3 regions of the Pseudomonas sp. o96-267 genome follow, and region 1 is predicted to be linked to each of the others. Evidence: riboswitches for the same ligand, from Rfam matches in the RefSeq annotation. Region 1 holds a riboswitch; each other region holds the start of a gene.
What was found. A riboswitch is a leader RNA that binds a small molecule or an ion and turns the genes downstream of it on or off. The one in region 1 is predicted to bind cobalamin.
Positions count from the first base shown of each region.

Region 2: it holds a riboswitch for cobalamin, as region 1 does, so the genes downstream of both, EGJ86_RS03995 (TonB-dependent siderophore receptor) here and cobO (cob(I)yrinic acid a,c-diamide adenosyltransferase) in region 1, are expected to answer to the same signal.
Region 3: it holds a riboswitch for cobalamin, as region 1 does, so the genes downstream of both, cobG (precorrin-3B synthase) here and cobO (cob(I)yrinic acid a,c-diamide adenosyltransferase) in region 1, are expected to answer to the same signal.

Region 1 covers NZ_RHQP01000008.1:19,883-22,140, reverse strand. The annotation lists gene EGJ86_RS07050 (C40 family peptidase) at 1-347, shown strand, start outside; partial or broken gene EGJ86_RS07045 (hypothetical protein) at 358-677, shown strand; cobalamin riboswitch at 717-927, shown strand; gene cobO (cob(I)yrinic acid a,c-diamide adenosyltransferase) at 1,113-1,724, shown strand; gene EGJ86_RS07035 (cobyrinate a,c-diamide synthase) at 1,724-2,258, shown strand, end outside.
Region 2 covers NZ_RHQP01000004.1:118,505-120,762, forward strand. The annotation lists gene EGJ86_RS03995 (TonB-dependent siderophore receptor) at 1-960, opposite strand, end outside; cobalamin riboswitch at 1,294-1,488, opposite strand; gene EGJ86_RS04000 (ferredoxin) at 1,607-2,258, opposite strand, start outside.
Region 3 covers NZ_RHQP01000004.1:121,979-124,236, forward strand. The annotation lists gene cbiE (precorrin-6y C5,15-methyltransferase (decarboxylating) subunit CbiE) at 1-911, opposite strand, end outside; cobalamin riboswitch at 968-1,173, shown strand; gene cobG (precorrin-3B synthase) at 1,266-2,258, shown strand, end outside.

The DNA.
Region 1 (2,258 bases):
ATGGTGGCAATACCCCGGAAGGTGGTTTCGACTGCAGTGGCCTGATCGGCTACGTTTATCGTGATGCTGCCGGTATCAGTCTGCCGCGTTCGACGCGTGAGCTGAGTGCCATGCGCACCCCTGATGTCCGCCGCGACGCCTTGAAAAGTGGTGACCTGGTGTTCTTTGCCACCAATGGTGGGCGCACCGTCAGCCATGCCGGCATCTATGTCGGCGACGGCCGCTTCGTGCATGCTCCCTCTACCGGCGGTACGGTGCGCCTGGACACCCTCACCAGCGGTTATTGGCAGGGCGTCTATCTCGATGCCAAGCGCGTCATCACGCCAGAGCTAGCGCGTAACCCCTGAATTACTGTCCATGGTCGATCCCATTCGCCTACCGCCTCAGCCCGAGGTGTGCGAGCTGTGCGCGCGGCCCGTTGCGTTGACGCGTCATCATCTGATTCCCAAGGCACTGCACGACAAGACCTACGTGCAGAAGCGTTTCGCTCGTCATGAGCGCATCACGGCTACGCTTTGGGTCTGCCGCGCCTGCCACAATCAGATTCACCGGCTGTTCAGCGAAAAGGAGCTGGCGCTGACCTACAACAGTCGTGACGCGCTGCTGGGTGATGAGCGCTTGCGCACCTTCGTCGAATGGCTGGCCAGCAGCCGCCGGGCTTCACCCCCAGGCATTGAGCGGTCTCGGCGTTGACGCGCAGGGCTGCCAGCCTCTAACCTGCGCGCCTTGCTTCAGGTGCCCCGAGTTGCCGTGAATGGTAGCCATGGGGTGAAACAGGGAAGCCGGTCCGAATGCCGGCGCTGCCCCCGCAACGGTAGGTGAGTCAAACACCGCTCAAGGCCACTGTGCACCGCACGGGAAGGCGCGGTGCCGAACCTTTGGGTTCGCTCACGAGTCCGGAGACCGGCCTGTCGCATTTTCACGGCATCGCGGAGGGCGTTGTCCGGCCGACGCTCCGGTTTTTCCGGGGTGTTGTGCTTCCTGTCTTCCGCTCGCCTGACCAGCCATTGGCGCCTGGGTGAGGACGCGCGGACCATCGCGATCTGCTCCCCATCGTTGCTCGTACTGTTTACCGACAGTCGACGCGGGTGCCTGATGTACAGGAGCACAGCATGAGCGAGTCCACCGAACGCGATGCCCGCCACAAGGCGCGCATGCAGCGCAAGAAAGCCCTGATCGACGAAAAGATCGCCCAGGCCCAGGACGAATACGGTCTGTTGCTGGTACACAGCGGCAATGGCAAGGGCAAGAGCAGCAGTGCCTTCGGTATGGTCGCGCGTGCGCTCGGTCATGGCCTCAAGGTCGGTGTGGTGCAGTTCATCAAGGGCGCTGCCAGCACCGGTGAGGAAACCTTCTTCCGCCGCTTTCCCGAGGAAGTCAGCTACCACGTGATGGGTGAGGGCTTTACCTGGGAAACCCAGGACCGCCAGCGCGATATCGCCAAGGCGCACGAGGCCTGGGCGGTGGCTCGGCGCCTGTTGAACGACGAGTCCGTCGGCCTGGTGGTGCTGGACGAGCTGAACATTGCCCTCAAGCATGGCTACCTCGAACTGGACGCAGTGCTGGCCGATATCGAGGCTCGGCCGCTGCTGCAGCACGTGGTAGTGACCGGGCGTGGTGCCTTGCCGGGGATGATCGAGGCGGCTGATACGGTCACCGAGATGAGCCTGGTCAAGCATGCGTTCAAATCCGGGGTAAAGGCGCAGAAGGGCATCGAATTCTGATGGAAGCACGTCACTGTCCGGCTCTGTTGATTGCCGCCCCGGCTTCCGGCCAGGGTAAGACCACTGTGACTGCTGCCCTGGCGCGCCTGCACACGCGCCAGGGACGGCGGGTGCGAGTGTTCAAGTGCGGACCGGACTTTCTCGACCCGATGATCCACGCTCGTGCCAGCGGTGCACCGGTGTATCAGCTCGACCTGGCCATGGTCGGTGAGGCAGAAAGCCGTCGCCTGCTGTGGCAGGCCGCGGGCGAAGCGGATCTGATCCTGATCGAAGGTGTGATGGGGTTGTTCGACGGCAAACCGTCGGCGGCCGACCTGGCGCGTCATTTCGGCGTGCCGGTGCTGGGGGTTATCGATGGTTCGGCCATGGCGCAGACCTTCGGTGCGCTGGCCCACGGCCTAGCCACCTTCCAGCCTGACTTGCCCTTTGCCGGGCTGCTCGGCAACCGCGTCGCCAGCACGCGCCATGGCGATATCCTGCGCGATGCCCTGCCGCCCAGCATTCGCTGGTTCGGCGCCTTGCCGCGCAGTGCCG
Region 2 (2,258 bases), on a different contig from region 1:
ATTGCGCCAGTAGCGCTGGGTTTTGATGTAGTAGAGCTGGTTGCTGGCACTGAGCACGTCGCTGATGCGCCAGTCGGTCACCAGGCGGGTGATCTGGTCGTTGTAGCGAATGTCGGCATTGGCGACGTTGTAGTTACGTTCGCGGATGCTCTCGCGGTACTTGCCGGCCACCAGCGGCGTACCCAGATAGCGCTCGGGGCTCTGGTCACCGTGGTCGTGGGACAGGGTGAAGCTCAGGTCGTCACTGGCATCCCAGCGCAACGCAGCGCTCAGCGCCAGGCTCTCGGAATCACCGCGGTCGACCCAGCCATTGCTGGCCTGCTGATTGAGATTGAAGCGGTAGCTCAGGGCCTCGCTCAGCGAGCCGCCGCTGTCCAGCGCGGCCTGGCGGCGGTCATCGCTGCCATAGCCGAGGCGCATGTGGTTGCGGATGTCACCCGCGAAGGGCTTCTTCGGCACCACATTGATCACCGCGCCGGTTGCACCTTCGCCATAGAGCACCGACGCCGGGCCGCGCAGCACGTCGATGCGCTCCACCGACCAGGTGTCCACCGGGAATGTCACGGTGCCCGCACCGATGTACTGACGCGTGCCGTCGTACAGCTGCATGGTCGAGGCGTGGCCGCTAAAGCCACGCGCCGACAGCGCCGTGCCACCGTTGCCCGGCGTGCCGATGGTGCTGATGCCCGGTGTGCGGGTCACCGCATCCTGCACGCTGCGGTTGTTGCGCTCGCGCACTTCGGCACCGCTCAGGCTGCTGGTGCTCGCCGGGGTTTGCAGGGCCGACAGGTCGAGGCGCGAGCCAGCCGTGGTCGCCGTATGCAGGCGGGTCTCGCCCTCCTGCGCGGCTTGCGCCTGGACGGTGACAGCGGGGAGATCGACAGCGGACTCGTCGGCTAGGGCGGTACCGCCAGCCAAGACCACCAATGGCAGAGAGCAGACGCGAAAGAGGTGTTGCACGTGAACAATTCCGGGGCGTTGAAGAAGCTCGTCGAGTCGCTTCGAGGCGTTGGAATCGGGGCTTGCAACGGCCAGTGACGACCGCGGATGACTCTGGCCTGAAGCGATAATGTTATTGTTATAACATAACAATATCTTGTTTTGCAGGTAGCTGAAACCGAGCCCCGGCCCTTCCTTCAGGCATGACGAAAAGAGGTTCTTGTAGCGGAAATGGCGCGCCATATTGCTTCCATCGCAAAGAGAAAAGGCACGGCAATCCGATGGAAAATGCGCAACAGCAGACAGGGGCACGGGGCGCCCTACTGGAGTCAACGCCCGCCCACCGCGGGTTGCCAGACACAAACGACTCCAGGCCGGTCTCCGGGCTTGCGAGGGTCATGAACGCATCGCCTTCCCATGCGCGTGGCGCACAGTGGCGTATCGATGCGGTCGCTCGCTTACCGTTGCGGGGGCAGCGTCGGACTTGAACCGACTTCCCGTTTCACCTCACGCGCGGCGGCGTGAGACACCTGAAGCGGGGCGGATATGACCACCCGTCTCCGCTCAAGTCAAGGCGCGGGACATGTTGTGGGAGGCGCTTTAACGGCGATTGCTCTTCTGTAGGAGCGGCTGGCCGGCATTGCGCTTCAGCCGCGAAAGGTGGGCGTTAAGCCTGCTCGTCGATACGCAATTCCGGCAACGCCCTACCCGCCACCAGGCGCTCGTCGACCAGACGAATCACCGCCGCCTCGTCCTTGATGCCGTACCACTCGCCCTGTGGATAAAGGCTCGCGGTCGGCCCCAGGTCACAGGGAAACTGGCACTGGCTGCGGGTGATATGCACGCCGCCCTCGCACTCCAGCTTGCCGGCGGCCTTGAGCCGCTGGCGCAAGGTTTTCCACAGGCCCAGCGCGCCCTTGCGCGTGCAGCGCGTGCCGTTGCACAGCAGCAGGCGCTGCGCATGCGGCGGAATCTGCGACCAGGCGTGGTGCTCCGGAACGGGCGGTACGTCGCTGCAGGGGAGATGCGCTTCGTGATGCGCCAGCAGCGCGCCCAGTCCATCGAGCCAGCTGTCTTCCAGCGCCGTGCAGACCACAAACACTGCGGCTCCGTCGCCCCGTTCGGCGATGCACTCGCGCAGCCAGTCGCGGTGCGCGGCATCGGCGCGCGGCTCCAGATCGACCACCAGCAGCGGACGTGGCGCCTCATCGATGGCCAGCCAGAAACCATCCTGCTCCGTGTCGTGCAGGTGCGCTTCACCGAGCAGCATTTCGATGCGCTGCCGCAGACGCTCGGCCGAGGCTCCACGACCCAGGCCG
Region 3 (2,258 bases), on a different contig from region 1:
GCGACCAGTTGCAGACCGGGCACGCCGAGGGCATCACGGTTGTGGCGGATATGATCCTGACGCCCTTCGTTGGCCTCGATGGCAATGGCCAGGCAGGTCGGATGGGCGCGCATCCATTCGATGCCGATGGAGCCGCAACCGGCGCCGACATCCCACAGCAACTCGCCAGGCAGCGGCGCCAGCCGAGCCAGGGTGACGGCGCGCACGTCGCGCTTGGTCAGTTGCCCGTCGTGGCGGTAGGTCTCGTCCGGCAGGCCGCAGGTCGGTGGCAGCAGTTGCGCGCCGGTGTCGGCCAGGCACTCTACGGCCAGCAGATTGAGATCGGCACCGCGTGGCAGGTTCCAGCTCGCGGCCAGGCCCTCGATGCGGCGCTCGTCAGGCCCGCCAAGGTGCTCCAGCAGGGTCAGGCGGCTGGCGCCGAAACCACGTGCGCACAAGGCTTCGGCGACCTGCGCAGGGGTGTCACCATCAGCGCTCAATACGAGCAGGCGCGTACCGGGATAGAAACGGGCATTGAGCGTGGCCAGCGGCCGGCCGACCAAGGAGACCACCTCAGCCTCCTGCAACGGCCAGCCCAGGCGCGCCGCCGCCAGCGACACCGAGGACGGCGCCGGCAATACCTGCAACTCGTCGGCCGACACCTGGCGCGCCAGACTGGCACCGACGCCGTAGAACATCGGATCACCGCTGGCCAGCACGCACACCGCCTCGCCGCGTCGGGCCAGCAACGGCTGCAGATCGAACGGGCTCGGCCAGACTTCCCGTTCGCCACTGATGCACGGCGGCAGCAAGGCCAGCTGGCGCGGCGCACCGACGATGCGCGTGGCCGCCAGCAAGGCGCGACGCGCGGCCTTGCCCAGGCCGGGATAGCCGTCTTCGCCGATGCCGACCAGGGTCAACCAGGGTTTCATCCAATGTCCTCGCACAGGCCCGACGGACCGCCTGTCCGCGCTCCGGGCAAAGCGGGCATAATAGCGCCTTCGTCGGTGCCCTTGAGTCGATACGACTCAACAGCGGGCCTAAGAGGGAATCCGGAGCGATCATTGATCGCGACCGAGCTGCCCCCGCAACTGTAAACAGCGAGTCCAACGCAATCGGCCACTGGGTAACCGGGAAGGCGCGGCGGATGAAGACCTGTTAGCCAGGAGACCTGCCGACGAACGCTGGTCGCGAGTGCCAACATCGGGCGGGGTGTACCGATGCCATGGAGTCCCCTATGGGATTTCGCTGGTTCGGTCGCCGCGTCGTTATCCACAGGTGACCGTTTGAACGCCTCCATCCGCCCTTCCGCCTGCCCCGGCCTGCTGCGCATCGTGCCTGCGCTGGACGGTGGCATCTGCCGGGTCAAGCTGCCCGGCGGCGTGCTGCGCAGCGCCCAGGCGCGGGCGCTTGCCGAGGCGGCGCGGCGCCATGCCAGCGGCGTGCTGGAGCTGACCAACCGCAGCAACCTGCAGATCCGTGGCGTGCTGCCCGGCCAGGAAGCACCGCTGATCGATGCCCTGCTCGGCGCCGAACTCGGCCCGCGAGTGGCCGCCGCCGACGATGTGCGCAACCTGATGCTCAGTCCCGCCGCCGGCCTCGACCCGCAGGCGCGGATGGACGTGCGTCCGCTGGCCGGCCAATTGCTCGACCTGCTGCAGGACACCCCGGCGTTGCATGCCCTGTCACCCAAGTTCGCCCTGCAACTGGACGGCGGCGAAGCCCTGGCCATGCGCGAACACCCCCACGACCTGTGGCTGGCCGCCGAAGACGACCAGCACCTGCTGCTGGGCCTGGCCGGCTGCCCCGGTGACGAACCACTGGCTCGCATCGAGGCGACGCAGGCGCTCGACGTGGTGCGTGAACTCCTGTTGCTGTTCCTCGAACAGGCCACACCCGAACAGTCGCGCATGCGCCAGTTGCTGGCACACATCGCCCCTGGCGACCTGCTGCAACGCCTGCAAGCTCGACTGGATTTCCCTCTGCAACCGGCACCGGCCAACTGGCAGCCCAGCGCGACGCTCATGCGCCCACCGGCAGGTATTTATCCACAAGCGCAGAGAAGCCTGTGCATGGTCGCAGCCGGCGCTCAGTTGGGCCGTCTGCATGCAGAGCAACTCCTCGCCCTCGCCGATCTGAGCGAGCAGCATGGCGACGGCGAGCTGCGCCTGACCCCCTGGCAAGGCGTGCTGCTGGGCAATGTGGCGGAGGAACAGGCCGACGAATTGCTGGCCGCGCTGGGTGAACTGGGCCTGTTGAACCATGCCGACGAGCCACTG